4 regions of the [Enterobacter] lignolyticus SCF1 genome follow, and region 4 is predicted to be linked to each of the others. Evidence: predicted binding sites of a transcription regulator. Region 4 holds the regulator's gene; each other region holds the start of a gene.
What was found. The regulator PurR, encoded in region 4, represses purine synthesis genes. The targets are predictions, from matches to a motif close to CANGCAAACGTTTGCNTG.
Positions count from the first base shown of each region.

Region 1 (7,864 bases), 1.1 Mb from region 4:
CATTTTTTGGTGATTAACAGCGCCATCAGGAAACTCTCAGAAACAACACAAACAGGGCGGGCATTATACGCTCATTCTCTGTTCAGACCAGTTTTTTCACCAGCGCCTCGCTGTGGCGAATACGGTCCGGCGCATTCTCCAGATCCTGCTGCACCAGCCCCATAAACAGAAGATCCGTCAGCATCATCTGCGCGCTGGTGGACGAGATAGCCGCACTGCGGGTCGCCTGCTCCTCGGCAATGGTATACAGGCAGTGCGAGGCCCGCTGCTGCAGCGCGTTGGGCGAAAAGCCGGTGATCGCCAGGATCTTCCCGCCGACGCGCAGCGCTTCATCCGCCGCGAGGTTGATCTCGCGCCGCTCGCCGGAGTAGGAGATAGCCAGCAGCAGATCGTCCTGCGCCATCGCCTGCACGGTCGCCAGCAGCGCATGCATGTCCTGCTCCGCCACGGCGTTAAAGCCGATTTTCATCAGCTTCCAGCTAAAATTACGCGCCACCAGGCCGGAGGCGCCGATGCCGGTGATGATAATGCGCCGGGCGTTGCGCAAAAGCGTCACGCTCTCCAGCAGCTTATCCTCGCTGTTTACATCGAGCGAGGCATGCATCGCGGCGATATTGTCTTTGATAAGCTTCTCGCCGACCAGACGCAGCGGATCGTCGCCGCGGATCTGGTTGTGTACCGGCATCGAGTGCGGGTTCGGGTTACTCGCCAGCGCTTCGCTTAGCGCCAGCTTGAGCGCCGGAAACCCTTTGAATCCCATTTTTTGGGCGAACTTCACCACGCTTGACTGGCTTACGCCCGCCTCGCTTGCCAGCTGCTGCGAGCTGAGATGGCGCGCCTCATCGGGCTGCGCCAGAATAAAATCGGCCAGTTTTTTATCGCTCTGCGCAAGCCCCGGGTAGCGCTGGCGGATGCGGATTAAACAGTTCATTTGCTCTCCAGAGGACCAGGGGTCGGCCGACTGCCAGAATTTTTTATTCGATTATAGAGGATTATCGTACTTAACAATGCGGCCGCAGGGGAAAATATCGGCGAAAAGTTAAGCGATTCATTATTTTTATCAACAGGATACGCCCTCATTATGGAGAGTTAAAGACACATTGCCGAACGTTTTAACAAATGTGAGGTGCTATCTGATAGGCTATTTATCAGCAATAACGATGACACCGTCATGATAATGAAGCGGAGCGCGAGAGTGGGTAACAGGCGTCGGGTGGTTTTTTTTGATCTTGATGGCACGCTGCATCAGCAGGATCTTTTCGGCGCTTTCCTGCGCTATCTTGTCCGACGCTCGCTGCCGAATGCGCTGCTGGTGCTGCTGCTGTCGCCGGCTATTGCTATGGGGCTGCTCATCAACGGGCGCGCGGCGCGTTGGCCGATGAGCCTGCTGCTGTGGGGCGCCACCTTTGGTCACTCTGAGTCGGCGCTCAGGGCGCGGGAGGCCCGCTTTGTGGCGCGTTTTCGCGACAGCGTCACCGAGTTTCCCGCCGTACATCAGCGCCTGACGCACTACCTTAGCTGTGCGGATGCTGACGTCTGGCTCATTACCGGATCTCCGCAGTCGCTGGTGGAGCAGGTCTATTCCGACGCCGCCTGGCTGTCGCAGGTCAATCTTATCGCCAGCCAGATGTCGCGCCGTTACGGCGGCTGGGTGCTGACGCTGCGCTGTCTGGGGCACGAAAAAGTCGCGCAGCTGGAAAAAAAGCTGGGCGCCCCTTTGCAGCTGTACAGCGGCTATAGCGACAGCGATCAGGACAATCCGCTGCTCTATTTCTGCCAGCATCGCTGGCGGGTGACGCCGCAGGGAGAGCTGCGGCAGCTGGAATTATTTAGGGTATAAAGTATCGCTGCTATGTATAATGCGCCCCGCTTTTTCTGCCGGAGTGACCGCTGTGTCCGCTATTGAACTGAACCATGAATACTGGATGCGCCATGCGCTGGGGCTCGCTCAGCGGGCCTGGGATGAAGGGGAGGTCCCGGTCGGCGCGGTGCTGGTGTATCAAAACCAGGTGATTGGCGAAGGCTGGAACCGACCGATTGGCCGCCACGATCCTACCGCCCATGCGGAGATCATGGCGCTGCGCCAGGGCGGGCTGGTGCTGCAAAACTACCGGCTTATCGATACCACGCTGTACGTTACCCTTGAGCCCTGCGTCATGTGCGCGGGGGCGATGGTGCACAGCCGCATTGGGCGCGTGGTGTTCGGCGCGCGCGACGCCAAAACCGGCGCGGCAGGGTCGCTGATGGACGTGCTGCATCATCCGGGAATGAACCACCGGGTCGAGGTCACCGAAGGCGTGCTTGCGGGGGAGTGCTCCGCCATGCTGAGCGATTTCTTTCGGGCGCGCCGGGCGCAAATCAAGGCGCAAAAACGTCCCGAGCAGCCCTAACGGCGCCGGGCGTCAACCAGCATATTCGGCGCCTTCACTTCTATCTGGCCGGAGCTTTCGTCCGGCGATAGCGAAAGAAACGGCAGCATGCCAAAGTTATTGCGGTTCAGCTCGTTCGGGCTGACGGCGGGATAGTCCTGGGCGATTTCTATCGCCTTCGCCACTTTCTTCTCTTTTTCGACCAGATAGCCCACGAGGCTTATCTGGTACTTACGAATATTTTCCACATAAGCATAAGCCTCATGCCCGCGCGCATAGCCGTAGGTCAGCTTGCTGTAATACGGCTTCTGGCTCAGCAGCGGCAGGCGCTGCTTCACGTCGGCCCAGCTGTCCGGGTCGCCCTTTTGTTTCGCCGTCAGGGCGCGGGCGTCCAGCATGTGGGCATAGCCCATGTTGTAGGCCGCCAGCGCAAACCAGATGCGCTCGTCTTTGGGGATCGTATCCGGCACTTTGCCCATCATGTCCTGCAGGTAGCGCATGCCACCGCTGACGCTTTGCTCGGCGTCGGTGCGGTCGGTCAGCCCCAGGCTTTGGGCGGTGTTTTTGGTCAGCATCATCAGCCCGCGCACGCCGGTCGGGGAGGTCGCCTGCGGATCCCAGTGCGATTCCTGCCAGGAGATAGCCGCCAGCAGGTGCCAGTCTATTTCGGTAGCATACTTCTGGAACAATGGCTGCAGATCGGGCAGCACGCTGTCGATGGCGCGCAGAAAGGTACGGGTGTCGACGTAGTCGAAGTCATCGCCGTGCCCCAGGTACTTCTCCTCCACGCGGGCGAGGGTGCCGTCCTCATTAATGTTATTGAAGAAGTCGAGCATCGCCGCAGGCAGGGTGTTGTCATCGTCTTTCAGGCTGAACCAGGTGACCGGCTGCTCGTCGGTGATATCCAGCGCTACCGCCAGCTCCGGGTGGACGCGCTGAAAGAGGCTTATCGCCACGGAGTCGGCGATGGTGTACTCGAGCTTGCCTTCCAGCACCGCCTCCATTAGCTCGGCGCTGCTGCGTTTGTCATCCACGGTCCAGGCAAGCTTTGGGTATTTTTTCGCTTTCAGCGCCTGCAGGTCGTTAATGGCGACGTGTCCCGGCGCGATGACCAGCTGCTGCTGCGTAACGTCCGCCAGCGAGCGCGGCCGGAAGCTGCCTTTGCGATAGACCAGCTGCTGGGAGACGGAATAGTACGTCGGGCCTGACTGATAGCGCTTAACGCGCTCGCTGTTATAGACCAGGCCTGCGGCCAGCATATCGGCATCGCCGCGATCGAGGTCGTCAAACAGCTGGCTGATGTTCTGGCGTACGGTCACCTTCAGCTTAACGCCGAGGTAGTTGGCAAACTGCTGCGCCAGCTCATAGTCCAGGCCATAATCTTTTTCATTGATATTGGTAAAGGTCAGCGGCGTGGCGATGGTGCTGACGCGCAGCTCGCCGCTCGCCTGAATCGCGGCGATACGGTTCTCTGGTTTACTAAACCAGGGAATAGAGGGCCATAACGCCGCTGCCAATAGCAGGGTGACTATGCCGATAAACAGATAATTAATCTTTAATTTTTTCAATTAGTTAATTCTCTGTGTTCCAGGCAGGTTCAGCCAGCAATTACCATATTAAAGTACGACGTTTGGATGAGTTGAGCGGCATTTTGCTTAACATTCCGCCAATTGGCAACTGATTAGTGAGGTTAGTCACATCGATTGATAAAAGGGGCGGGTGATTTTATTTCGACGCAAACGGTTTCGTCGGCGCTCAGGATTCACTATAATGACGCCCGTTTTCCGCCATTGCGCAAACTGAAACCCAGAAGACGAGAGACTTATGATGGAAATTCTGCGTGGTTCGCCTGCACTGTCTGCATTTCGTATTACCAAACTGCTGGCACGTTTTCAGGCAGCCCACCTTCCGGTCAGCAATATTTACGCCGAGTATGTGCACTTTGCCGAGCTGAACGCTCCGCTCTCAGACGATGAGCATGCCCGTCTGGCGCGTTTGCTGCAGTATGGCCCGGTGCTGCAAAGCCACACTCCCGCCGGAAAACTGCTGCTCGTCACCCCCCGCCCTGGCACCATCTCCCCCTGGTCTTCAAAAGCTACCGATATCGCCCACAACTGCGCACTGACGCAGATAAGCCGCATTGAGCGCGGCGTGGCGTACTATATCGACGCGCCGACCCTGACGCAGGCGCAGTGGCATGAGGTTGCCGCTGCGCTCCACGATCGCATGATGGAATGCGTATTCGGCGCTCTGCAGGAGGCGGAAAAACTCTTTGCCCATCACCAGCCGACGCCGGTCTCCAGCGTCGACGTGCTGGGGCAGGGACGTCAGGCGCTGGCCGACGCCAACCTGCGCCTCGGCCTTGCGCTGGCGGATGACGAGATTGACTATCTTCTCGATGCGTTCACGACCCTTAAACGCAACCCGAACGATATCGAACTGTATATGTTCGCCCAGGCGAACTCCGAGCACTGCCGCCATAAGATTTTCAACGCCGACTGGGTGATTGACGGCGAGCAGCAGCCGAAGTCGCTGTTCAAAATGATCAAGAACACCTTCGAAACTACGCCGGAACACGTGCTGTCAGCGTACAAAGATAACGCTGCCGTCATGGAAGGATCGAGCGTCGGGCGTTTCTTCGCCGATAGCGACGCCAGCCGATACGATTTCCATCAGGAGCCGGTACATATCCTGATGAAGGTTGAAACCCACAACCACCCGACGGCGATTTCTCCGTGGCCGGGGGCGGCGACCGGCTCCGGCGGCGAAATTCGCGACGAAGGGGCTACCGGGCGCGGCGCCAAGCCGAAAGCGGGCCTGGTCGGTTTCTCGGTTTCGAACCTGCGCATTCCAGGCTTCGAGCAGCCGTGGGAAGAAGATTTCGGTAAACCGGATCGCATCGTTAACGCGCTCGACATCATGACCGATGGCCCGCTCGGTGGCGCGGCGTTTAACAACGAATTTGGCCGTCCTGCGCTGAACGGCTACTTCCGTACCTATGAAGAGAAGGTCAATAGCCACAACGGCGAAGAGCTTCGCGGCTACCACAAGCCGATTATGCTGGCCGGCGGTATTGGCAACATCCGCGCCGACCACGTGCAGAAGGGCGAGATAACGGTCGGCGCGAAGCTGATTGTGCTGGGCGGCCCGGCGATGAATATCGGCCTGGGCGGCGGCGCGGCGTCGTCGATGGCGTCCGGCCAGTCCGATGCGGATCTGGATTTCGCCTCCGTACAGCGCGACAACCCGGAGATGGAGCGCCGCTGCCAGGAAGTGATTGACCGCTGCTGGCAGATGGGCGAAGAGAACCCGATTCTGTTTATCCACGACGTTGGCGCGGGCGGTTTGTCGAACGCTATGCCGGAGCTGGTGAGCGACGGCGGCCGCGGCGGGCGCTTTGAGCTGCGCGATATTCTGAGCGACGAGCCGGGAATGAGCCCGCTGGAAATCTGGTGTAACGAGTCACAGGAACGCTATGTTCTGGCCGTCGCGCCGGAGCAGCTGCCGCTGTTCGATGCCCTGTGCCGCCGCGAACGCGCGCCGTACGCGGTGATCGGCGAGGCGACAGAAGAGAAGCACCTCAGCCTGCACGATACCCATTTTGATGACCAGCCCATCGATCTGCCGCTGGACGTCCTGCTCGGCAAAACGCCGAAGATGACCCGCGATGTGTCGACCTTAACCGCGAAAGGCGAGGCGCTGGATCGCCACGGTATCAGCATTGCCGATGCCGTGAAGCGCGTGCTGCATCTGCCGACGGTGGCGGAGAAAACCTTCCTCGTCACCATCGGCGACCGTACCGTGACCGGCATGGTGGCGCGTGACCAGATGGTCGGCCCGTGGCAGGTGCCGGTGGCGAACTGTGCGGTGACTACCGCCAGCCTCGACAGCTACTACGGTGAAGCGATGGCGATAGGCGAACGCGCGCCGGTCGCGCTGCTGGACTTTGCCGCCTCCGCGCGTCTGGCGGTCGGCGAAGCGTTGACCAACATCGCCGGTACGCAGATTGGCGATATCAAGCGCATCAAGCTGTCGGCGAACTGGATGGCCGCGGCCGGTCATCCTGGCGAGGATGCGGGCCTGTACGCCGCGGTGAAAGCCGTGGGCGAAGAGCTTTGTCCGGCGCTGGGGCTGACCATTCCGGTGGGTAAAGACTCGATGTCGATGAAAACCCGCTGGCAGGAAGGCAGCGAGCAGCGCGAGATGACCTCGCCGCTGTCGCTGGTGATTTCCGCGTTTGCCCGCGTTGAGGACGTGCGCGGCACCGTGACGCCGCAGCTCTCTACCGAGGATAACGCCCTGCTGCTGATCGACCTTGGCAAAGGTCACAACGCGCTGGGCGCAACGGCGCTTGCTCAGGTGTACCGCCAGCTTGGCGATAAGCCTGCCGACGTTCGCAGCGTTGAGCAGCTGAAAGGCTTCTACGACGCGATGCAGGCGCTGGTCGCACAGCGTAAGCTGCTGGCCTGGCATGACCGTTCCGACGGCGGCCTGCTGACTCTGCTTGCTGAGATGGCGTTTACCGGCCACTGCGGCGTTGAGGTCAACATCGCTGCGCTGGGCGACGACCATCTGGCGGCGCTGTTTAACGAAGAGCTGGGCGGGGTGATTCAGGTGCGCGCGCAGGATCGCGAGGCGGTGGAATCCCTGCTGGCCTCTCACGGCCTGGCCGACTGCGTGCACTATCTGGGTAAAGCCGTGGCCGGGGATCGCTTCACCATCACCGCCGGCGGGCATCCGGTGTTTAGCGAAAGCCGCACGACCCTGCGCGTCTGGTGGGCGGAAACTACCTGGCAGATGCAGCGCCTGCGTGACAACCCGGAGTGCGCCGACCAGGAGCACCAGGCGAAAGCGCACGATAACGACCCGGGCCTGAACGTGAAGCTGACGTTCGACCTGAATGACGACGTGGCGGCGCCTTACATCGCCAAAGGGGCGCGTCCGAAGGTGGCGATTCTGCGCGAGCAGGGTGTGAACTCGCACGTCGAGATGGCGGCCGCCTTCCACCGCGCGGGGTTTGACGCGATTGACGTTCATATGAGCGACCTGCTGGCGGGGCGTCGTGGGCTTGAGGCGTTCCAGTCGCTGGTGGCGTGCGGCGGTTTCTCCTACGGCGATGTGCTGGGCGCGGGCGAAGGGTGGGCGAAGTCCATTCTGTTCAACGATCGCGTACGCGATGAGTTTGAGGCCTTCTTCCACCGTCCGCAGACGCTGGCGCTGGGGGTCTGCAACGGTTGCCAGATGATGTCGAACCTGCGCGAGCTGATCCCTGGCAGCAGCCTGTGGCCGCGTTTCGTCCGCAACCATTCGGATCGTTTCGAAGCCCGCTTCAGCCTGGTCGAAGTCACCCAGAGCCCGTCGCTGCTGCTGCAGGGAATGGTGGGATCGCAGATGCCTGTCGCCGTATCGCACGGCGAAGGGCGCGTTGAAGTCCGCGATGCCGCGCACCTGGCGAAGCTTGAAAACGAGGGGCTGGTGGCGCTGCGCTATGTCGA
Region 1 is NC_014618.1:1,231,154-1,239,017, forward strand. It holds gene ENTCL_RS05895 (YfhL family 4Fe-4S dicluster ferredoxin) at 1-26, opposite strand, end outside; gene ENTCL_RS05900 (MurR/RpiR family transcriptional regulator) at 83-931, opposite strand; gene yfhb (phosphatidylglycerophosphatase C) at 1,178-1,840, shown strand; gene tadA (tRNA adenosine(34) deaminase TadA) at 1,860-2,390, shown strand; gene mltF (membrane-bound lytic murein transglycosylase MltF) at 2,387-3,937, opposite strand; gene purL (phosphoribosylformylglycinamidine synthase) at 4,194-7,864, shown strand, end outside.
Region 1: purL (phosphoribosylformylglycinamidine synthase) is a predicted target of PurR. The motif match lies at 4,102-4,119, and genes of this name have one in related genera.

Region 2 (7,864 bases), 1.0 Mb from region 4:
GCGGCGGTGGTGCTCGGCGGCACCAGCATGAGCGGCGGGCGCGGTACGCTTATCGGCACCCTGCTCGGCGTTGTCCTGCTGGCCTTTTTGCAAAACGGCCTGACGCTGCTCGGCGTCTCCTCTTACTGGCACACCGTCTTCAGCGGCGCCATTATCCTGGTCAGCATCAGCGCCACGGCCTGGAACGAAAAACGCAAACTCGCAAGGGAGCTTTGAGATGAACGCGTTCGCAAGACTCTTACCTGGAGATGCCATCATCCGCCTGCAGTGCGTGATTATTATCGTGGTGGCCGTCGTCTTTTCGGCGCTGCTGGGCAGCCGTTTTTTCAGCATCGCCAACTTCCAGTCTATCGGATCGCAGCTGCCGATCCTCGGCATGCTGGCGCTGGGCATGGGGATCACCATGCTGACCGGGGGCATTAACCTGTCGATTATCGCGGGCGCCAACGCCTGTTCGCTGGTGATGGCGGCGGTGATCGTCAGCCATCCCGATAACCCCCTCTTTCTGCTGCTGGCGCTGCTGGCTGGCGCAGCGGTAGCGGTGGCGATCGGCACGCTGAACGGCGCGCTGATCGCCTGGGTCGGCGTATCGCCGATCCTCGCCACCCTCGGCACCATGACGCTGATCTCGGGTCTCAATATTTTGCTCTCCAACGGGACGGTGATCTCCGGCTTCCCGGCGGCTATTCAGTATCTCGGTAACGCGACGATAGCGGGCATTCCGGTCGCCCTGCTGCTCTTTTTGCTGGTGGCGGCACTGCTGTGGGTGCTGCTTGAACACACCACGCTCGGGCGCAGCCTGTATCTCGTCGGCTCGAATGAGCAGGCCACGCGCTACAGCGGCGTCAACACCGTACGGGTGCAAATTTCCGTCTACGTCATCTCCGCGCTGCTCGGCTGGGTGGCGGCCATACTGATGATGGCGAAATTCAACTCGGCGAAAGCGGGATACGGCGAATCGTATCTGCTGGTCACCATTCTGGCCTCCGTTCTCGGCGGTATTAACCCGGACGGCGGCTTTGGGCGCATCGTCGGCCTGGTGCTGGCGCTTATTGTGCTGCAAATGCTGGAAAGCGGCTTTAATTTGCTGGGGATCAGCAGCTATTTGACCATGGCGCTGTGGGGCGCGGTGCTGATCCTCTTTATCGCATTACAGAATCGTAAAGCCTGATTTCAGGAGAAAAAATTATGGCGAGTTACTTCATTGGTGTGGATGTAGGAACCGGAAGCGCCCGTGCAGGCGTGTTTGACCTGAGCGGCAGAATGGTCGGCCAGGCCAGCCGGGCGATTGAGATTTACCGCCCGCAGGCCGATTTCGTTGAGCAGTCGTCGGATAACATCTGGCAGGCAGTCTGCAACGCCGTACGCGATGCGGTCAACCAGGCCGACATCAACCCGATTCAGGTGAAAGGGCTGGGTTTTGACGCCACCTGTTCGCTGGTGGTGCTGGATAAAGAGGGCAAACCGCTGACCATCAGCCCGTCCGGGCGCAGCGAACAGAACATCATTGTGTGGATGGATCACCGCGCCATCACCCAGGCCGAGCGCATCAACGCCCTGCATCACCGGGTGCTGGACTACGTCGGCGGGATCATTTCCCCGGAAATGCAGACCCCGAAACTGCTGTGGCTGAAACAGCATATGCCGAACACCTGGGCAAACGCCGGCTACTATTTCGACCTGCCGGACTTCCTCACCTGGCGCGCCACGGGCGACGATACCCGCTCGCTGTGCTCCACCGTCTGTAAGTGGACCTACATGGGCCACGAGGATAAATGGGATGCCAGCTATTTCCGCCAGATTGGGCTTGAGGATTTACTCGACCACGACGCGGAGAAAATCGGCCGCTATGTGAAAACCATGGGCGAACCGCTCGGCCACGGCCTCACGCAGCGCGCCGCCAGCGAAATGGGGCTTATTCCGGGAACCGCGGTCAGCGTGTCGATTATTGACGCCCATGCCGGTACCCTCGGCACGCTGGGCGCCAGCGGCGTCTCCGGCGAGGTAGCGGATTTCGACCGTAGGATAGCGCTCATCGGCGGCACCTCAACGGGGCATATGGCCATCTCGAAGCAGGCGCGCTTTATTGGCGGCGTGTGGGGTCCCTACTATTCGGCGGTGCTGCCGGACTACTGGCTTAACGAAGGCGGGCAGTCGGCCACCGGCGCGCTTATCGACCATATCATTCAGTCGCATCCCTGCTATGAAACCCTGCTTGCGCAGGCGAAAAGCCAGGGACAGACCATTTATGAAGTGTTGAACGCGCTGCTGCGTAAAATGGCCGGAGAGCCGGAGAATATCGCCTTCCTGACCCGCGATATCCATATTCTCCCCTACTTCCACGGCAACCGTTCGCCGCGGGCGAACCCGACCCTGACCGGCGCTATAACCGGCCTGAAGCTGTCGCGCACCCCGGAAGATATGGCGCTGCAGTATCTGGCGACTATTCAGGCGATTGCGCTGGGCACCCGCCATATTATCGAGACCATGAACCAGAGCGGCTACACCATCGATACCGTGATGGCGAGCGGCGGCGGCACCAAAAACCCGGTCTTCGTCCAGGAGCACGCCAACGCTACCGGCTGCGCGATGCTTCTGCCGGAGGAGAGCGAGGCGATGCTGCTCGGCGGCGCGATGATGGGCACCGTCGCGGCGGGCGTGTTCGACACCTTCCCGGAAGCGATGTCGTCCATGAGCCGTATCGGCAAAACGGTGACGCCGCAGACCAACAGCATCAAGCGGTACTATGACCGTAAGTATCAGGTGTTCCACGAAATGTATCAGGATCACATGAAATACCGGCAGCTGATGCAGGAGGATGCATGAGTCGTGGATGGTTGCGGGTTGGGAGCATCCGCTAAACGCTGCGCGATGAGTGATAAAAAGGCTTCTCAACGGAAGCCTTTTTATAGTGCGCGGGCCTAACGGCAAAATACCGTATTGATTCGCCGGGAGTAGAGGAAATAAGGGATCCAGACGGCCGCGCCAATCACCGGGAACAGCGCGTTGCGGATGTCGTTGCCGTCGATATATGCGCCATACAACCACGCCGGAACCACGACAAAATAGAGCATATAGGCCACGCCCAGCAGATAGTATGCGACCAGCACTTTGCGAATGCCCTTCTTGCGCCGGAAGAAATACCAGCTGGCGGTCAGCGTCATCACCGCATCAATCAGCATCACCGCGACGCCGCCGATGGCATACCAGCTAATTATCCCGGTTTGCCGCAGAAAGTTAATAATGGCGCCAATGAAGGCATAAAACCCGTACGGGATACACAGGATATTGATAATCAATCCCGCCGCCGGTAAATACAGCAAACCGTTAATTTTTTGCTTATCGAGCGTTTCACAGCTGTCGCACAGTCCGGACTCTTTATTAGCCTCTTGTTGCCGACAATTTATACACTGCATATCTGTTCCCTTGCCAATATAAAAGAGGCGATCTTACACACCGCCGCTGACGTATGCAGGAGGCCGCGAAATAAAAAAATAATGTCACGCCGCCGGGAACTCCTCCTGCCGCCTGCAGCATAAATTGCAGAGAATTTACCTTTATGAATGATATTTACGCGAATCCCAACGCCTTCAGGCCGTTGATGCGCGGTTGACAAGAGAAATGGCGAGACGGGGGATTGTGTATTAACGTTATGTTATCTCTCTCACAAAAAGAGCCTGCTATGAACGCTATCCGCTATTTCGAGTTTGGACAATCGCGCCATCTGATGCTGCTGATCGCCCGCATTTTGATCGTTGTGCTGTTTATTATTTTTGGCATTCCGAAAATGACCAGCTTTAGCGGGACCGTGCAGTATATGACCTCGCTTGGCGCGCCCGCGCCGATGCTCGCCGCGATCGTCGCCGTCGTGATGGAGGTGCCGGCCGCTATCCTGATTGCGCTTGGCTTCTTCACCCGTCCTCTGGCGGTCATTTTTGTTTTCTATACGCTGGGCACGGCCTTCATCGGCCACGCGTTCTGGCACATGAGCGGGAATGACGTTATCCCGAATATGATTAACTTCTACAAAAACATCAGTATTGCCGGCGGGTTCATTCTGCTGGCGATAACCGGCCCCGGCGCAATATCGCTCGATCGCCGATAAAGACAAAAAAGGCCGCATCAGCGGCCTTTTTTATCGCGACTCAGCGCAGATTATGCGTAAACCGGGAAACGGGCGCAGATATCCAGCACTTTCCCTTTGATGCGCTCAATAGTGGCTTCATCGTTGATGTTGTCCAGCACATCGCACATCCAGCCCGCCAGCTCTTTGACTTCCGCTTCTTTAAAGCCGCGGCGAGTCACCGCCGGAGAACCGATACGGATACCGGAGGTCACGAACGGGCTCTTCGGATCGTTCGGCACGCTGTTTTTGTTCACGGTGATGTTGGCGCGGCCCAGGGCAGCGTCAGCTTCTTTACCGGTCAGGTTCTTATCAACCAGATCCAGCAGGAACAGGTGGTTTTCAGTGCCGCCAGACACCACTTTGTAGCCGCGGTTCAGGAACACTTCCACCATCGCTTTGGCGTTTTTCGCTACCTGCTGCTGGTAAACTTTAAACTCTGGCTCCATCGCTTCCTTCAGCGCGACCGCTTTCGCCGCGATAACGTGCATCAGAGGGCCGCCCTGAGCGCTAGGGAAAACGGCAGAGTTCAGTTTTTTGTACAGCTCTTCGTCGCCGCCTTTCGCCAGGATCAGGCCGCCGCGCGGACCCGCCAGGGTTTTATGGGTGGTGGTGGTGACAACGTGAGCATGCGGAACCGGGTTCGGGTAAACGTCTGCGGCGATCAGGCCTGCGACGTGCGCCATGTCAACGAACAGGTATGCGCCGATGCTGTCGGCGATTTCGCGCATTTTTGCCCAGTCAACGATACCGGAGTAAGCAGAGAAGCCGCCGATGATCATCTTCGGTTTGTGGGTCTGCGCCTGCTTCGCCATGTCTTCGTAGTCAATTTTACCGGACTCATCGATACCGTAAGGGATGATGTTGTACAGCTTGCCGGAGAAGTTAACCGGGGAACCGTGAGTCAGGTGGCCGCCCTGCGCCAGGTTCATACCCAGAACGGTGTCGCCCGGCTGCAGCAGCGCGGTGTAAACCGCGAAGTTAGCCTGAGAGCCAGAGTGCGGCTGCACGTTGGCATAGTCTGCGCCAAACAGCGCTTTGGCGCGGTCAATCGCCAGCTGCTCAACGATATCCACATATTCGCAGCCGCCGTAGTAGCGCTTGCCCGGGTAACCTTCAGCATATTTGTTGGTCAGCTGAGAACCCTGCGCCTGCATTACGCGCGGGCTGGTGTAGTTCTCGGAGGCGATCAGTTCAATGTGCTCTTCCTGACGTACTTTTTCCTGCTCCATAGCCTGCCACAGTTCGGCATCATAATCGGCAATGTTCATTTCACGCTTTAACATCCGCATCTCCTGACTCAGCTAACAGTAAAATTTTTAAGCCCTGATGGACAACGGCCAACAGTATAACTGATTAGTTCTGCGATAACAGGTCTTGACAAACGAATTTACGCAATCGTTTTCGTCCAGTCAGCACAAGGGGTTGAGGAATCAGCGCCTTGCCATTTTCAACGGATTTCTTTTCAGGTTTGTGATGCAAATAATTCATGTTGCAACGAACATCATGCAAAGCGACAAAGAACCATTTACAACGCAGGGGTATTTTCATAAGATGCATTTAAAATACATCATTATGATAACACTGGAAGGAAGTTGCTATGCTTGACGCCCAAACCATCGCCACCGTAAAAGCCACGATCCCCCTGCTGGTCGAAACCGGTCCTAAACTCACCGCCCATTTCTACGATCGCATGTTTACGCATAACCCGGAGCTCAAAGAGATTTTCAACATGAGCAACCAGCGTAATGGCGACCAGCGCGAAGCGCTGTTCAATGCCATCGCGGCCTACGCCAGCAATATTGAAAACCTGGCGGCCCTGCTGCCTGCGGTAGAGAAAATCGCGCAGAAACACACCAGCTTCCAGATCAAACCCGAGCAGTACGGCATCGTCGGCGGCCACCTGCTGGCGACGCTTGACGAGATGTTCAGCCCGGGCCAGGAGGTACTGGATGCCTGGGGCAAAGCCTACGGCGTGCTGGCGAACGTGTTCATCAACCGTGAAGCGCAGATCTACAGCGACAACGCGGGCAAAACCGGCGGCTGGGAAGGCACCCGCGCGTTTCGCATCACCGACAAAACCCCGCGCAGCGCCCTTATCACCAGCTTTGAGTTTGAGCCGGTAGACGGCGGCAGCGTGGCCGACTATCAGCCGGGCCAGTACCTCGGCGTCTGGCTGAAGCCCGCAGGGTTCACGCATCAGGAAATCCGTCAGTACTCCCTGACCCGCAAACCCAACGGCAAAGGCTATCGCATCGCGGTTAAACGCGAAGACGGCGGCCAGGTTTCTAACTGGCTGCATAACGACGCGCGCGTTGGCGATATCGTTCAGCTGGCCGCCCCGGCGGGCGACTTCTTTATGGCCGTTGACGCTGATACCCCGGTGACGCTGATTTCCGCGGGCGTTGGTCAGACCCCGATGCTGGCGATGCTCGATACGCTGTCCAGAGCCGGTCATACCGCCGAGGTCAACTGGTTCCATGCGGCGGAAAATGGCGATGTCCACGCGTTTGCCGGGGAGGTCAGCGCCCTCGGCGAAACGCTACCGCGCTTCACCTCCCATACCTGGTATCGCCAGCCGACGGCGGACGACCGCGCTCACGCGCGCTTTGACAGCGAAGGGCTAATGGCGCTCAGCCAGTACGAAGGGCGGTTCAGCGCGCCGGGCATGCAGTTTTATCTGTGCGGCCCGGTCGCCTTCATGCAGTTCGCCGCCAGACAACTGCTGGCGTTAGGCGTAACGTCAGAGAACATTCATTACGAATGCTTTGGCCCGCATAAGGTCCTGTAACTCCCCCTCTTCATTTATATACCGGGCAGCATCATCCTGAGGCTGCCCGCGCTATCGCCGCATTTTTACCCGCTTTCACGCCGCAAAACCCGCCGATAACGCCAAAGGCCATGGACCTTGTCAAAAAAATGCGGGGAGGAATTGTGTTATGATTGCGGTTTTCCCGATTTGTCTTGGGCTTCTTTTTTATGCAACAACCTGTTGTACTCATTGGCGAGTGGCTGGTTACACCGTCCATAAATCAAATTAGCCGTCAGGGACGCCAGCTAACGCTTGAACCTCGTTTAATCGATCTTCTGGTCTATTTCGCCCATCACCCGGATGAAGTGCTGAGCCGTGACGAGCTTATTGACAACGTCTGGACGCGCAACGTGGTGACCAGCCACGTCGTCACACAGAGCATTTCCGAACTGCGTAAGTCGCTGAAAGACGGCGACGACAGCAGCCCGGAATACATTGTCACGGTGCCAAAACGCGGCTACAAGCTGACGGCGACGGTGATATGGTGCAGCGAAGAAGGCGTAGAGCTGACGTCGACGCCGCCAACGCCGGTTCTTCCTTTACCTGAAGCGCCGCCGCCTGGCGCCGCGCTGCCGGCAGCGGCATACGCGCCGGCCGCGGAAGCGCCGGGCCAGAAGCCGGAAAAACGCAAGCGCATCGCGACCTTTTGGGTTTGGTGCCTGTTCCTGCTGGCGTTAGGCACCTGCGTGGCGCTGGTCGCTCTTTCAACCATCAGCTCGCACCCGCCGGTCACCAAGACCCGGCTGCTGCTGAACCCGCGCGATATCGATATCCGCCTGATGAACGGCAACTCGTGCAACAACTGGGCGTCGCAGCGTTCCTACGCGGTGGGGCTGGGCAGCCTTATCACCACCTCGCTGAACACCTTTTCCACCTTTATGGTGCATGACAAAACCAACTACAACATCAATGAGCCCAGCAGCTCAGGG
Region 2 is NC_014618.1:1,250,087-1,257,950, reverse strand. It holds gene ENTCL_RS05995 (ABC transporter permease) at 1-216, shown strand, start outside; gene ENTCL_RS05990 (ABC transporter permease) at 218-1,171, shown strand; gene ENTCL_RS05985 (FGGY-family carbohydrate kinase) at 1,189-2,826, shown strand; gene ENTCL_RS05980 (DUF2569 domain-containing protein) at 2,922-3,416, opposite strand; gene ENTCL_RS05975 (DoxX family protein) at 3,638-4,105, shown strand; gene glyA (serine hydroxymethyltransferase) at 4,156-5,409, opposite strand; gene hmpA (NO-inducible flavohemoprotein) at 5,724-6,914, shown strand; gene cadC (lysine decarboxylation/transport transcriptional activator CadC) at 7,103-7,864, shown strand, end outside.
Region 2: glyA (serine hydroxymethyltransferase) is a predicted target of PurR. The motif match lies at 5,515-5,532, and genes of this name have one in related genera.

Region 3 (7,864 bases), 1.2 Mb from region 4:
AGCGCGGAGCGCGCCTGTTTAAGGTTCTCTTCGCTGTAGTTCAGCTGGCTGCGGTAGTGGCCGGACATCAGGAAGTAGCGGATGGTTTCGGCATCGTAATACTTCAGCACGTCGCGCACGGTAAAGAAGTTGCCGAGCGATTTCGACATCTTCTCACGGTCAACCATCACCATCCCGGAGTGCATCCAGGTATTGACGTACTCGCCGTCGTGCGCGCAGGTGGACTGAGCGATTTCGTTTTCATGGTGCGGGAACATCAGATCAGAACCACCGCCGTGAATATCGAAATGGCTACCGAGCTGTTTGCAGTTCATCGCCGAGCACTCGATGTGCCAGCCAGGACGACCTTCGCCCCACGGCGAAGCCCATGCCGGCTCGCCCGCTTTTGACATCTTCCACAATACGAAGTCCATCGGGTTGCGTTTAACATCAACCACGTCCACGCGAGCACCGGCCTGCAGCTGGTCCAGATCCTGACGGGAAAGTTCGCCATAGGTGGGGTCAGAAGGCACGGAGAACATCACGTCGCCGTTGTCTGCCACATAGGCATGACCGCGTTCGATAAGGCGCTCAGTGATCTCAATGATTTCCGGGATGTGGTGCGTTGCGCGCGGCTCGTTGTCCGGACGCAGAATGTTCAGCGCATCGAAGTCTTTGTGCATTTCGATAATCATGCGATCGACCAGGCCGACAAAGTCTTCGCCGTTTTCGTTGGCGCGCTTGATGATTTTATCGTCGATATCGGTGATGTTACGCACGTACTTCAGTTTATAGCCGAGGAAACGCAGGTAGCGGGCGACGACGTCGAACGCGACGAAGGTACGGCCATGGCCGATATGACACAGATCGTAAACAGTAATCCCACACACGTACATGCCGACTTCCCCGGCATGAATTGGCTTAAATTCCTCTTTTTGGCGTGTCATTGTATTGAAGATTTTTAGCATCGAAGATTCCATATATCCGTGTGTGAACGAAAACCGCGTATTCTACCCGTTATTCAATCCGGAAGCAGCACACATTGCAAGGTGATCCAACCCTGCGGTTATGCTATAACAAGCCCCTATACGTAACCCGTCGTCGGGTATTCGCACCACTATAACGGAACAGGATGCAAAAATGGTTACTTTCCACACTAATCACGGTGATATTGTCATCAAAACGTTCGATGATAAAGCGCCTGAAACGGTTAAAAACTTCCTGGACTACTGCCGCGAAGGTTTTTACAACAACACCATTTTCCACCGCGTCATCAACGGATTCATGATCCAGGGCGGCGGTTTCGAACCTGGCATGCGTCAAAAAGCGACCAAAGATCCGATTAAAAACGAAGCGAACAACGGTCTGAAAAACACCCGCGGCACGCTGGCCATGGCGCGTACCCAGGCGCCGCACTCCGCAACGGCCCAGTTCTTCATCAACGTCGTCGATAACGACTTCCTGAACTTCTCCGGCGAAAGCATGCAGGGCTGGGGCTACTGCGTATTTGCCGAAGTGGTTGAAGGTCTGGACGTGGTTGACAAGATCAAAGGCGTGTCCACCGGCCGCAGCGGCATGCACCAGGACGTACCGAAAGAAGATGTTATCGTTGAAAGCGTGACCGTCAGCGAGTAATTCGTGGCGACACTCTTTATCGCAGATCTGCATCTGCAAACAGAAGAACCGGCGATTACCGCCGGTTTTCTGCGTTTTTTACGGGGCGAAGCCCGCAGCGCCGATGCGCTGTACATCCTGGGCGACCTGTTTGAAGCCTGGATTGGCGATGACGACCCGAACCTGCTGCACCAGGAGATGGCAACTGCCATCCGTGCGCTGGTCGATTCCGGCGTCCCCTGCTATTTCATTCACGGCAATCGCGACTTTCTGCTCGGCAAACGCTTCGCCCGGGCAAGCGGTATGACGCTCCTGCCGGAAGAAAAAGTGCTCGATCTCTACGGCCGCCGGGTGCTTATCATGCACGGCGACACGCTGTGCACCGACGATACCGGCTATCAGGCCTTTCGCGCTAAAGTGCACACGCCGTGGATCCAGCGGCTGTTTCTCGCGCTGCCGCTGTTTATCCGCAGCCGTATTGCCGCCAGAATGCGCGCGGGCAGCAAGGCCGCCAACAGCGCGAAATCAATGACCATCATGGACGTCAACCCGCAGGCGGTAGCGCAGGTGATGGAAAAGCACCGCGTTCAGTGGCTGATTCACGGCCACACCCACCGTCCCGATGTCCACACCCTCACCGCCAACGGCGACCCCGCCCATCGCGTGGTGCTGGGCGCCTGGCATGAGGAAGGCTCGATGGTGAAAGTCACGCCCGAAGGCGTCGAGCTGATCGCATTTCCTTTCTGAATTCCCGCCGCACCCGACGATCAACATCATTCATTTTTTTGAATGATATCCGCAAATTGTTTCGATTTTAACCAATCCGTGGTCGTTCTATCATTCATCACATCAGGGCAACACGCCCTATTCAAGACAAAACACTTAAGGAATACGACCATGAAATCCATCAAAACTTTCGTTGCAGTTGCTGCTCTTTCTACTTTCTCTTTCGGTTCTTTTGCTCAGAGCGTCAGTGCTACCGCCTCTACCCTTGACCGCGCAGAAGCCCAGATTGCCGCTCAGGCCGCTGAACAGGGTGCGTCTTACAAAATCACCAGCGCACAGTTCAACAACCGCGTTCACATGACTGCGGAACTAACGAAATAAAACGTCTGACTGCCGTGCCGCCAGTACGCAGATAAGCGACAGCGACAATACGATGAGCAAGGAAAAGAGAATGAAAAAAATCAGCATCGTGAGCACCCTGCTTCTGGCCACTGTCCTGTCCACTGGCGCGATGGCAGCAGAGAATCACGTCTCTACACCTGAAACAGGTTCGAATATCGACACCGGCGTGCAGAATCATATTGATGTCAGCCACGCATTCGACAAAGAGAGTCTGACCGCAGGCTATCTCCTGTAAAAAGCCTTACAGGCTTTCGCCAAACAGACCGTCAAAATACGGTCTGTTTTGTTATGCATTGATGACCACAACGGCTCACTTTTCAACCGCGCAACCGTTTTCCTTGCCCGTATTACATGCTATTCTCTGTGCCCTCGAAAGCAGTATGTTTCGCACCACAGGAGTTTTAAGACGCATGTCTTCCCGCAATAATCCGGCGCGTGTCGCCATCGTGATGGGGTCCAAAAGCGACTGGGCTACCATGCAGTTCGCCGCCGAAATCTTCGACATCCTGAACGTTCCCCACCATGTGGAAGTCGTCTCAGCTCACCGCACGCCGGACAAACTGTTCAGCTTCGCCGAAAGCGCAGAAGAGAACGGCTACCAGGTGATTATTGCCGGTGCGGGCGGTGCTGCGCATCTGCCGGGAATGATTGCCGCCAAAACGCTGGTGCCGGTGCTGGGCGTGCCGGTGCAAAGCGCGGCGCTGAGCGGCGTCGACAGCCTGTATTCGATTGTGCAGATGCCGCGCGGCATTCCGGTCGGCACTCTGGCCATCGGCAAAGCCGGGGCGGCTAACGCCGCGCTGCTGGCGGCGCAGATTCTGGCGACGCACGATACGAGCCTGCGCCAGCGTCTGGCCGACTGGCGCCAGGCGCAGACGGACGAGGTGCTGGATAATCCGGACCCGCGGGGTGCGGCATGAAACAGGTCTGCGTACTCGGCAACGGCCAGCTTGGCCGAATGCTGCGCCAGGCCGGTGAACCGCTCGGCATCAGCGTCTGGCCGGTGGGGCTGGAGGCCGATCCGGAGGCCGTGCCGTTTCAGCAAAGCGTCATCACCGCGGAAATCGAGCGCTGGCCCGAAACCGCGCTGACCCGTGAGCTGGCGCGCCACAGCGCCTTTGTGAACCGCGACGTTTTCCCGATCATCGCCGACCGGCTGACGCAGAAGCAGCTGTTCGATAAGCTGAATCTCGCCACCGCGCCGTGGCAACTGCTGGCGGATAAAAGCGTATGGCCAGCGGTATTCGATAAGCTGGGCGAGCTGGCTATCGTCAAACGTCGGACCGGCGGCTATGACGGCCGCGGCCAGTGGCGCCTGCGCGACGGCGAAACCGACCAGTTACCTGACGACTGCTACGGCGAATGCATTGTCGAGCAGGGCATCAACTTCAGCGGCGAAGTCTCGCTGGTCGGGGCTCGCGCGCAGGATGGCAGCACCGTGTTCTATCCGCTGACGCACAACCTCCATCAGGACGGTATTCTGCGCGTCAGCGTGGCGTTTCCGCAGGCGAATATCCAGCAGCAAACGCAGGCGGAAAGCATGCTGTCGGCCATTATGCACGAGCTGAACTACGTCGGCGTCATGGCGATGGAGTGCTTTATCACTCCGGCCGGACTGCTTATCAACGAGCTGGCACCTCGCGTGCACAACAGCGGGCACTGGACGCAGAACGGCGCCTCCATCAGCCAGTTCGAGCTGCATCTGCGCGGCGTGACCGGCCTGCCGCTGCCGAAGCCGGTGGTCAACAGCCCGTCGGTGATGGTCAACCTGATCGGCACCGATCTCAACTACGACTGGCTGAAGCTGCCGCTGGTGCACCTGCACTGGTACGACAAAGAGGTGCGCCCTGGCCGCAAGGTAGGGCATCTGAACCTCAGCGATTGCGATGCCGGCCACCTCAGCGCCACGCTGGAAGCGCTCATCCCGCTACTGCCGCCGGAATACGCCAGCGGCATTGCCTGGGCGCAAAGCAAGCTCGGCGCCTGATACGCTATCTTTGACCTTTCTTGCCGGGGGACTTCCCCGGCATGCCCTCCGGCGCGTAAAATTCCGTCCATGCATGTTGAAGAAGGATTTCCTGATGAAAGATGGGATGGATCACCGCGCGCTGCTTGCCGCCGGTACGCCCATAATTGACGTTCGCGCTCCGGTCGAATTTGCCCAGGGGGCGATGCCCTGCGCGATCAACCTCCCGCTGATGAACGACGATGAGCGCGCCGCGGTCGGCACCTGCTATAAGCGCAGCGGCGCCGAGGCGGCGCTGGCGCTCGGCCACCAGCTGGTGAGCGGAGAAACGCGACAGCAGCGTATTGCCGCCTGGCAAGCGGCAATCGCGCAACGCCCCGACGCCTGGCTGTGCTGCGCGCGCGGCGGACAGCGTTCACACATAACCCAGCGCTGGCTGCTGGAGGCGGGAGTCGACGTGCCGCTGGTGCCCGGCGGCTATAAATCCCTGCGCCAGGCGGCAATAAGCGCCACCGACGAGCTGGTCAGGCTGCCGATGGTGCTTGTCGGCGGCTGTACCGGCAACGGCAAAACGCAGCTGGTGCGCGCGCACCCGCTCGGCGTCGACCTCGAAGGGCTGGCGCATCACCGCGGCTCCTCGTTTGGCCGCACGCTGCAGCCGCAGCCGGCGCAGGCAAGCTTTGAAAACCACCTCGCCGTCGCCCTGCTGCAAAAAGCGCAGCAGAAGGAGCCGATACGCTGGGTGCTGGAAGATGAAGGCCATATGATAGGCGCCAACCACCTGCCGGAAAGCCTGCGCGATCGCATGGCGCAGGCGCCGATTGCGGTCGTGGAAGACGCGTTCGAGGCTCGTCTCGCGCGCCTGCAGGAAGAGTACTTCACGCGGATGCATCACGATTTCATCCAGGCCTTTGGCGAAGAGCAGGGCTGGCAGGAGTACAGCGAGTATCTGCATCACGGGCTGTTCGCCATCCGCCGCCGCCTGGGGCTACAGCGTTTTGCCCAGCTGACGGACCTGCTGGATACCGCCCTGCTGGCGCAGCAGCGCACCGGGGCGACGGACGTGCATTTCTGCTGGCTGGATCCGCTGTTGGTCGAATACTACGATCCGATGTACCGCTATCAGCTTGGGAAAAAGGCGGAAAAAATTGTGTTTCGGGGTGACTGGAATGGCGTGAGCGATTGGCTTAGCCATTCAATATAGTGATGCTTAGCTGAAAAATCATTACAGGTTAAAAGGTAATGCCGGGAATAAACCCGGTATTACAAACCGTTGACAAACATCATTGAAATCAAGAGCGGTATGATTTCTCCCTCTCCCTTTTAGGGAGAGGGTCGGGGTGAGGGTGTTAACGCGCGGATCTCCAGAAAAAATCCCCTCACCCTAGCCCTCTCCCACAAAGAGAGGGGATTAACCGTACTCTGTTTTTCACTTTGTCAGCAGCCTGTAATGCCGGGAGTAAGCCCGGCATTATATACCGTCAATGATCAATGACACCAAATCGAGGCTCTTTAAGCTCATAAGTCATATAACCAATAAGATCATGCAGTAACCCTGATAAAACCTCTCGTTCCTCAGAATTACAAGTATTGCGCATTAAAATGGAGGTTAACGCCTGGCAATACTCACATTGAAGATCGGAATCAGCAAAGATCCACTTTTCAGTCCGGTGAAATTCATCGTTGATTGTTAACTCCATAATCCGATGGCGACTCATATCTTCCTCAAGTGACAAATTCAACTTAGACAGATAGGAAGACAGACAGCGCAATACCGGCGTGATGCTTTCAGATTCATGGGCATCAATAATGATTTGAGACAGAAGTTCGCACCGTTCAGCAAGGTCAATAAAATCGAGGTTTCCAGCTGTGATTTCACTGTAGCTTGCTGAGTTATAAACTTGACTACTATTTTCTTTGTTCATATAGCATTCTCGTTACGGATTGCCGGAATGCCTCCATAAACGCCACATTCTGGAGGCGGACTGAACAAGGTTGGCGTACCGACCCGTAACGAATATCGGCGCTTCAAAAGAAGCCCTCGTCCAGCCCACCATCGTTGCATTATACGCACAATGCAAAAAATAGTGCCAAAACAGAGGTGGTATGAAAAACAGCTTCATACGTTATTACGGGTTCAGGACGCCAATCCTGGAGCCTGCTTTTCAGGTTCGAAGCGATAATACACCTGTATGCCCATCCAACAATTTCATTTATATGAATCTGGAAAGCTGCTCGCAAATGTGAAGTGCGCAACGAAAACAGCGGCAAAAGGCCGCTGTACCCGAACCTCTGCCGGGTGGCGCTACGCTTACCCGGCCTACAAAACTACAAAACCCTGGCGCCATCAGGCAAAGCGTGCGCCTTACACGCTAAACTGCCGGAACAGCGCCTTGCCTTTCAGCAGGCGCAGCCCAAGCCAGCCGCCGCACAGCGACAGCAGCACGCCGCCGAACAGCGGCAGCGTCACCCACAGCCGCCAGTCCGGCTCCCAGGGGAAGTCGAAGACCTTCGTTTGCAGCAGCGCCAGCGCCGTTTCCGCGCCGATGGCCGCCACCAGTCCCGACACCAGCCCCAGCAGCGCAAATTCAGCCCACAGCGTAGCGCGCAGCAGCGATTTACCGGCGCCGAGCGTGCGCCAGACCACCAGCTCCTGATGGCGCTGGCGCATCCCCACCTGCACCTGGGCCAGCAGCAGCAAAAGACCGCAGGCGGTCACCAGCACCACCATCACTTCCAGCGCCCGGCTCACCTGCCCCAGCACCTGTCCTACCTGCTTCAGGATGGCGCCGATATCCAGCAGGCTGACGGTCGGAAACTCGCGGTTAAGCTGGGTCAGCAGCGCCGCATCGCGATCCCAGCGGAAGCTGGTCAACCAGCTCTGCGGCTGGCCGTCCAGCGCGCCAGGCGGGAAAATAAAGTAAAAATTCGGCCGCAGGCTCTCCCAGTCCACCTTGCGCACACTGGTGACAGTCGCGCTGAAGTCCTGGGTATCGCCGGTAAAGGTCATCCGGTCGCCGAGGTTGATACGCAGGCGTTTTGCCAGCCCCTCTTCAATGGACACCTCCCCCGCTTTTGGCGGCCACTGCCCGGCCACCACCGTATTATGCTCAGGACGCGCGCTTTGCCACGTCAGGTTCAGCTCGCGGTTCAGCGCCTCTTCCGGGTTGCCCTCCG
Region 3 is NC_014618.1:3,512,349-3,520,212, forward strand. It holds gene cysS (cysteine--tRNA ligase) at 1-947, opposite strand, end outside; gene ppiB (peptidylprolyl isomerase B) at 1,120-1,614, shown strand; gene lpxH (UDP-2,3-diacylglucosamine diphosphatase) at 1,618-2,340, shown strand; gene ENTCL_RS16415 (YdgH/BhsA/McbA-like domain containing protein) at 2,491-2,700, shown strand; gene ENTCL_RS16420 (hypothetical protein) at 2,771-2,956, shown strand; gene purE (5-(carboxyamino)imidazole ribonucleotide mutase) at 3,132-3,641, shown strand; gene purK (5-(carboxyamino)imidazole ribonucleotide synthase) at 3,638-4,708, shown strand; gene mnmH (tRNA 2-selenouridine(34) synthase MnmH) at 4,803-5,891, shown strand; gene ENTCL_RS16440 (hypothetical protein) at 6,169-6,612, opposite strand; gene ybbP (putative ABC transporter permease subunit YbbP) at 7,053-7,864, opposite strand, start outside.
Region 3: purE (5-(carboxyamino)imidazole ribonucleotide mutase) is a predicted target of PurR. The motif match lies at 3,044-3,061, and genes of this name have one in related genera.

Region 4 (7,864 bases):
GACTTTGATATCAAAGGGCGCAGCCCCATTAATGCCAATCCCTGCTCGGCCCAGCAGTTCGCTGACGATACGAAACCAATCATCATTTGGCACGCTTACTTCTTCTATACACGATGTGCTCATAGCTTCTCCATCACGGGGCTTGTGATCAGAACCTTAAAACAGCGTAGACGCTTTTTCGGTTTTGTGAGAACTCTCACGGTTAAACCGTGAGACGACTATCCGACGTAGAACAGCGTAGAACAGAGGAAGGGAGATAACCCTTGCCGAATGGCCTTCCGTGGTGAAACGGGAGACATCCTTCTCCCGTTAATATCGAAAAATTATCGTATTTATGTGATACGTAACTCAGTATAGGACGCAAAAATCCGTGATTCAATAAAAAGATATTAGCAAGCTAATTACTTTTTTATTGCATAGTCGCGACAGGTATTATGCGCGAGTGGATTCTGCGCCCGCCAGCGGCTCGTCCTGCCTGGCGGTATGCTGCATCCAGTAGCCCCAGCCTGCCAGCAGTACGGTCGCCAGCATGACGCTGGTGGTGGTAAGCAGCGGGGTTGCGATCAGCGCTGATACCACCAGGCTTGCCACGAAGCATAACCCCAGCTGCAGCGTGTTCTGCAGCGCGGCGGCGCGGCCGGTCGCCTGCGGGAAGGGGCGCAGGGCCTGAGCGACGACGATAGGGTAGATAGCGCCGTTGGCAACCGCCATCAGGCAGAACGGGATAAGGATCGCCGTCAGCGAATGTCCGTTGGTCAGACCGACGGCAAAGGTCGCCGCGACGCTGACCGCGAAGGCGCCAAGCAGCCACGGCAGCAGCTGCTGTCCCTGCCATTTTTGCAGCGCGGCCCGGCAGCCGTAACCGCCGATAAGGAAAGCGATCGTCTGCGGCACATAGCTCAGGCCGATGACCGTTGGGCCATAGCCCATCGCGTTGAGGATAAACGGCGAGCCGGTAAGCCAGGCGAAGAAGCTGGCGGAGCAGGCGGCGTATATCAGCACATTACCGCGATAGTCGCGGGAGCGCAGCAGCGTCATAAAGGTGAGGCGATTTTCCGTTTTTTCCTGTTTTTTTACCGGCGGCTTCAGGCGCAGCGCGGGGATCATCAGCACCAGGGTGATGACGAACAGCGTGGCGAAAATAGCCTGCCAGTCAAAATGGTGCAGCAGCCAGCTGCCGAGCAGCGGCGCCAGCGCCGGTGACAGCCCCACCAGCGGCATAATGGTGGCGAAAATGCGGTTGGTGCGGTGCGCCGGATAGTAGTCCGTCACCATCGCCTGCCAGGTGACCGCTGCGGCGCAGACGCCGACGGCCTGAATAAAGCGCAGGGCCAGCAGGGCGGTCGCGTTGTGTACCCACAGCATACCCAGCGTCCCCAGGGCGAAAATCCCTAAGCCCGCCAGCAGAATCGGCTTACGGCCATAGCGGTCGGACAGCGGCCCCCAGAGCAGTTGTGCAAAGGCAAAGCCCGCCAGGAACAGGCTCAGGCTTGCGCTCACGGCGGCGGCCGACGTGTTCAGGTCCGCCTGGATGGCGGCAAACGCCGGGAGATACATGTCAGTGGCTAAAAAACCCAGCACGCTTAAGCCTGCCAGCCAGCATAAAAATCCTTTACCAGGTTGCATCGTCATTTCTCATTCTCGTTGCAGGTGTTCAGTTCAGTGCCGCAGAGTGTAGGGAGTGCATCCTGGCTTGTGAAACGTTAATATTTGTCGAATGGGTTCAAAAATTTTGCAGGCAGATTATGTGGTCAGAATATTCGCTTGAAGTGGTTGACGCGGTTGCTCGTAACGGCAGCTTTAGCGCTGCCGCCCAGGAGCTGCACCGGGTACCCTCGGCGGTGAGCTACACGGTGCGGCAGCTGGAGGAGTGGCTGGCGGTGCCGCTGTTTGAACGTCGTCACCGTGACGTCGAACTGACGCCCGCCGGGGCGTGGTTTTTAAAAGAAGGGCGCTCTGTTATCAAAAAAATGCAGATCACCCGCCAGCAGTGTCAGCAGATTGCCAACGGCTGGCGCGGCCAGCTGGCTATCGCCGTCGATAATATTGTTCGCCCGGAGCGCACCCGGCAGATGATTGTCGACTTCTACCGCCATTTTAACGACGTCGAGCTGCTCGTTTCCCAGGAGGTCTTTAACGGCGTCTGGGACGCGCTGTCGGATGGGCGCGTGGAGCTGGCTATCGGCGCGACAAAAGCCATCCCCGTCGGCGGACGCTATGCGTTTCGCGATATGGGCATGCTGAGCTGGGACTGCGTGGTTGCCAGCCATCATCCGCTGGCGGGCATGCCGGGGCCGCTCAGCGACGACGTGTTGCGCAACTGGCCGTCGCTGGTGCGGGAAGATACCTCGCGCTCGCTGCCCAAGCGCATTACCTGGCTGCTTGATAACCAGAAACGGGTGGTGGTGCCGGACTGGGAGTCGTCCGCTACCTGCATCTCTGCCGGGCTGTGTGTTGGGATGGTGCCGTCGCATTTCGCGCGTCCGTGGCTGGCGAGCGGCGAGTGGGTCGCGCTGGCGCTGGAGAACCCGTTCCCGGATGCGGCATGCTGCCTGACATGGCAACAAAACGACATGTCGCCGGCGCTGACCTGGCTGCTGGACTATCTGGGCGACAGCGAAACGCTGAATCGGGAGTGGCTGCGGGAGCCGGAGTAACCGGCTCCCGGCGGGATTAACGGCGATAGTCGCGGAACGGACCGTCCGCCACCGAGCGTCGCTCGATAAGGCGCGGGTGCATCTCAATGGACTGCGACTCTTCACGCTTGTTGACGATACGGTCGAGCAGCATATTAAACGCCGCTTCGCCCAGCGAGTCCTTCGGCTGGTGGATAGTGGTCAACGCCGGCGTAAAGTAGCGGGCGTTGCGCACGTTGTCGTAGCCGATGACGGAAATGTCCTGCGGTACGCGCAGCCCCATCTCGTCAGCTGCGCAAAGCGCGCCCATCGCCATAATATCGCCGCCGCAGAATACGGCGGTAGGGCGGTGAGGCTGACCGAGAATCTGCTGCATCGCGCGGTAGCCGGATTCCGGCTCGAAATCGCCCTGCACAATCCAGTTCTCCGGCACCTTGATCTGCGCTTCTTCCATGGATTTCATAAAGCCGGCAAGCCGTCCGGCGCCGGTGTTGCGCTCCATCGGCCCCGGGATCGCGCCGATTTCGCGATGGCCGCGCTCAATCAGATAGCGGCCCGCCAGATACCCGCCCTGGAAGGCGTTATCAACCACCGAGTCGGTAAAGTCTGCTTTCGCTTCGCCCCAGTCCATCACCACCATTGGAATATGGCGATACTCTTCGAGCATATCGAGCACCGGCTGTGGATATTCAGAGCACATGACCAGCAGGCCGTCGACGCGCTTTTGCGCCATCATCGACAGATAGGCGCGCTGTTTTTCCAGGTTGTTCCAGGCGTTGCCGAGGATCAGGGTATAGCCTTTCTGGAAGCAGCTTTTCTCAACAGATTCAATAATTTCAGCGAAGTAGGCCGCTTCGCTGCTGGTGGCCAGCAGACCGATAGATTTGGTGTGGTTAACCTTCAGACTGCGAGCAACGGCGCTGGGGGAGTAGTGCAGCTCTTTAATGGCCGCCCAGACCGCGTTGCGAGTCTCTTCCGCCACAAAACGGGTTTTGTTAATTACATGTGAAACAGTTGTAGTGGAAACGTTTGCGCGTTTCGCGACATCTTTAATTGTTGCCATTCGATCTCACTCCAGACCCTTTCCTGACACCTGATCATCGACACGTAATCGTTTGCCTTTACACACCTTGCCCACAACATTTTCAGGTTGCTGTACGCCGGGGAAACGACTCTGGACGACGGGAGGGGGTCAATGGCCGGTACGCTTTTAAATTAGCGTGGAATTTTGTCTGATTCTGAGACAAAGGGGAAGAGAAATATCGCTATCAGATTAAATCCAGGAAGATTTTTGTGCATAACTGTGCAAAAATGAGCAAGCTCACTTTTGGTGTGGGGATTATAAGGAGAAAAATTGATGAGTACCGACCTGAAGTTTTCGCTGGTTACGACCATTATTGTCCTGGGGCTTATTGTTGCCACCGGTCTGACGGCTGCCCTGCATTGATTAACGGTGAGGGAGAGCCATCTCCCTCATTATTCTGGCCACTCCTCCCGCTGTTTGCGCAACAAAATTCGACCCGTCATTATTAACAATTTTGCAAAAATCTTTTGTCATTTCGTTCACTTCTGTTTTTTTGTGATTGATGTCATGCTTTGGCCTTCTGAAGTCGCGCCATCAATACATGATGGCCTGGTGGAGTCATTCAATGAAAATCAATTTCCCCCTGCTGGCCCTCGCGATAGGCGCGTTTGGTATCGGCACCACTGAGTTTTCGCCGATGGGGCTGCTGCCGGTGATCGCGAAAGGCGTGGATGTTTCTATCCCTGCCGCCGGGATGCTCATCAGCGCCTACGCAATCGGCGTCATGGTCGGCGCGCCGCTGATGACGCTGCTGCTTTCCCACCGCGCGCGCCGCAATGCGCTGATCTTTCTGATGGGTATTTTTACCCTTGGCAACGTGCTCTCTTCGCTGGCGCCGGATTACACGACGCTGATGATTTCGCGCATTATCACCAGCCTTAACCACGGCGCCTTCTTCGGGCTCGGCTCGGTGGTTGCGGCAAGCGTGGTGCCGAAGCACAAACAGGCCAGCGCCGTCGCCACTATGTTTATGGGGTTGACCATCGCCAATATCGGCGGGGTTCCGGCGGCAACCTGGCTGGGCGAGGCCATCGGCTGGCGTATGTCGTTCCTTGCCACCGCCGGTCTTGGGCTGGTGTCGATGCTGAGCCTGTGGCTGTCGCTGCCGAAAGGCGCAAGCGGCGAACGCCCGGACGTGAAGCGTGAGCTTTCGGTTCTGGTGCGCCCGCAGGTGCTTTCCGCGCTGCTGACCACCGTGCTGGGCGCCGGAGCGATGTTTACGCTGTATACCTATATTGCGCCGGTGCTGCATACCATAACCTCGGCGTCATCGCTCTTCGTGACCGCGATGCTGGTGCTGATCGGCGTGGGCTTCTCGCTTGGCAACTATCTTGGCGGCAAACTGGCCGACCGCTCCGTCACCGCGACGCTGAAAGGGTTCCTGCTGCTGTTGATGGTTATCATGGTGGCGATTCCGTGGCTGGCGCGTAGCGAAATCGGCGCAGCCGTCAGCATGGTTATCTGGGGCGCGGCGACGTTTGCGGTTGTACCGCCGCTGCAGATGCGGGTGATGCGCGTTGCAAGCGAAGCCCCGGGGCTGTCTTCATCGGTGAACATCGGCGCGTTTAACCTTGGCAATGCGCTGGGGGCGGCTGCCGGTGGTGCGGTGATTTCAGGCGGGCTCGGCTACAGCTTTGTCCCGGTGATGGGGGCGATAATTGCCGCTCTGGCGCTGGTGGTTGTGCTGCTCGGCGGGCGTCGCCAGCCGGAAGAGGTCTGCGTCAGTCAGTAACCTTCGCAAATCTGCCCGGCAGCCTGGCTGCCGGGCACAGAAATTAGGCCGCCAGGTTTTTCGCGACAAATTCCCAGTTTACCAGCGCCCAGAAGTGCTCGAGGTAGTTCGGGCGGGCGTTACGGTAGTCAATGTAGTAAGCGTGTTCCCACACATCAACGGTCAGCAGCGGTTTTGCATCGGTCGTCAGCGGAGTGCCCGCGTTAGAGGTCGATACGATAGCCAGTTTGCCGTCCGCGCCTTTTACCAGCCAGGTCCAGCCAGAGCCGAAGTTTTTGATAGCGGCGTCGGTAAATTTCGCTTTGAACTCAGCAAAGCTGCCGAAAGCGGCGTCGATTGCGGCAGCAACAGCGCCGGTCGGTTCGCCGCCGGCGTTTGGCGCCAGGCAGTGCCAGTAGAAGGTGTGGTTCCACACCTGCGCGGCGTTGTTGAATACGCCACCCTCGGAGGTACGCACGATCTCTTCCAGGGTTTTACCTTCGAACGCGGTGCCTTTTACCAGGTTGTTCAGGTTAGTGACGTAGGTCTGATGGTGCTTACCGTAGTGATACTCCAGCGTCTCGGCAGAAATATGCGGTGCCAGGGCGTCTTTTGCATACGGTAATGCAGGTAATTCAAATGACATTGCTTCACTCCTTTTTATTGTTAATAACCTTAATGAGGTTGTATGAAAAAACCTTGTATTAAGTAGTGTTAGGGTAACAAATTAACAGGAGTGGCAAAAGAAGAAGTTACCCTGTCGTTAATTCGACAGGGCAGGGATCAGCGGATCGTTTTAGGCGTCATCACGCGGCGGGCGCCAACGTAGTGGCGAATCCAGTAATCTTCGCTGAGCGACGTTATCTGGATATCCTGGCCGGAGCGCGGCGACTGGATAAACTTGCCGTTACCGACATAAACGCCAACGTGGTCAGCCGTACCGCGACCGCGGGTGCGGAAGAAGACCAAATCGCCGCTTTCCAGCTCGCTGCGATCGATGGAGCGCGCGTCGCGCAGGTGGTACATCTCGTTAGCCGTACGCGGGATATGGAACTTCACCAGATCCTTATAGGCGTAATAGACCAGACCGCTGCAGTCAAAACCGGTACGTGGCGATGTGCCGCCCCAGCGATACGGTTTGCCTATCTGGTTCATCAGTTTGTTCATCGCGGTTTTCTGCGCTTTCTGCACGCGGCCCTTATGGGCGTCCGCCAGCGTCAATGGCTTCACTTCCTCGGTCACGCACTTCTTGCGGCCTTTATGCACGGTACATTTCTGGACCGTCTTTACCGCGGCGGTTTTCAGGGCGCTGCTGTGGGCGTGGCGAGAAGCGGTGGTCTTGCTGGAGGAGGTTTTGAGCTTGCTGCTTTTGGCAGGGGCTTTTTGCTTCAGAGTGCTGGTTTTCTTTTTGGTGCTGGTTTTGGCGGTGGTTTTGGTTTTCTTTTTTCGGTCTGCGCTTTTGCCCTGGTGCGATTTTTGCGATGCAGACGAGCGCGCCTGCTCTGATGCATGCGACAATGGCGTAAAAGACAACGATGTAAACAGTAAAGCACAGAGCGTGATCGAGATTTTATTTATCCGCGCCACTGAGCAGTCCTCTGTAAAATTCAGGCAATACATCATGCCTGGGTATGATTGACAAAAACGCCACCGATTCTAATGCATAAAAACCTCGAATGTTAATAGTCTTTTTGTATCTAAAATAGTGTTTCGTTAGCGACTGCAAAAAAATGCATCAGAATGAGCGCGGGCAGGTTAAAAAATGCTCATGTTTTCGCCGCGGCGGCCGATAAAGACACATTTTTAAGGCAACTTATGACGGTGAAGGGTAGAATGCATTTGAGTGAACAAAATGTTATTTTCCGTCAGTCGCCAGAGGCGTTACAATCACTGACTACTGCCGTAAAAGAAGTTTAAGGAAGCAAGACAATGAGTACGACCCTTGAGAAAATTCAGCGCCAGATCGCTGAAAACCCCATCCTGCTGTACATGAAAGGTTCCCCGAAACTGCCGAGCTGCGGTTTTTCTGCTCAGGCGGTCCAGGCTCTGTCTGCCTGCGGCGAACGTTTTGCCTACGTGGATATTCTGCAAAACCCGGATATTCGCGCCGAACTGCCAAAATACGCAAACTGGCCGACTTTCCCGCAGCTGTGGGTTGACGGCGAGCTGGTTGGCGGCTGCGACATCATGATTGAGATGTACCAGCGCGGCGAGCTGCAGCAGCTGATTAAAGAGACCGCGGCGAAGCATAAAGACGACGCTCCGGCGGCTGAGTAAGCCTCTCTCCTCCAAAAAAAAGCGACCTCCCGGTCGCTTTTTTTTACTCTTCTTCGCCGTCAATGGCCGGTAACGGCCACCCGCCGAGGCGTTTCCAGCGGTTAACAATTTCGCAGAACAGCTGCGCCGTCTGTTCGGTGTCGTACAGCGCCGAAT
Region 4 is NC_014618.1:2,298,264-2,306,127, forward strand. It holds gene cfa (cyclopropane fatty acyl phospholipid synthase) at 1-123, opposite strand, end outside; gene punC (purine nucleoside transporter PunC) at 433-1,626, opposite strand; gene punR (DNA-binding transcriptional activator PunR) at 1,746-2,657, shown strand; gene purR (HTH-type transcriptional repressor PurR) at 2,674-3,699, opposite strand; gene cydH (cytochrome bd-I accessory subunit CydH) at 3,994-4,083, shown strand; gene ENTCL_RS10850 (MFS transporter) at 4,286-5,452, shown strand; gene sodB (superoxide dismutase [Fe]) at 5,496-6,077, opposite strand; gene ENTCL_RS10860 (C40 family peptidase) at 6,215-7,018, opposite strand; gene ENTCL_RS10865 (Grx4 family monothiol glutaredoxin) at 7,361-7,708, shown strand; gene rnt (ribonuclease T) at 7,752-7,864, opposite strand, start outside.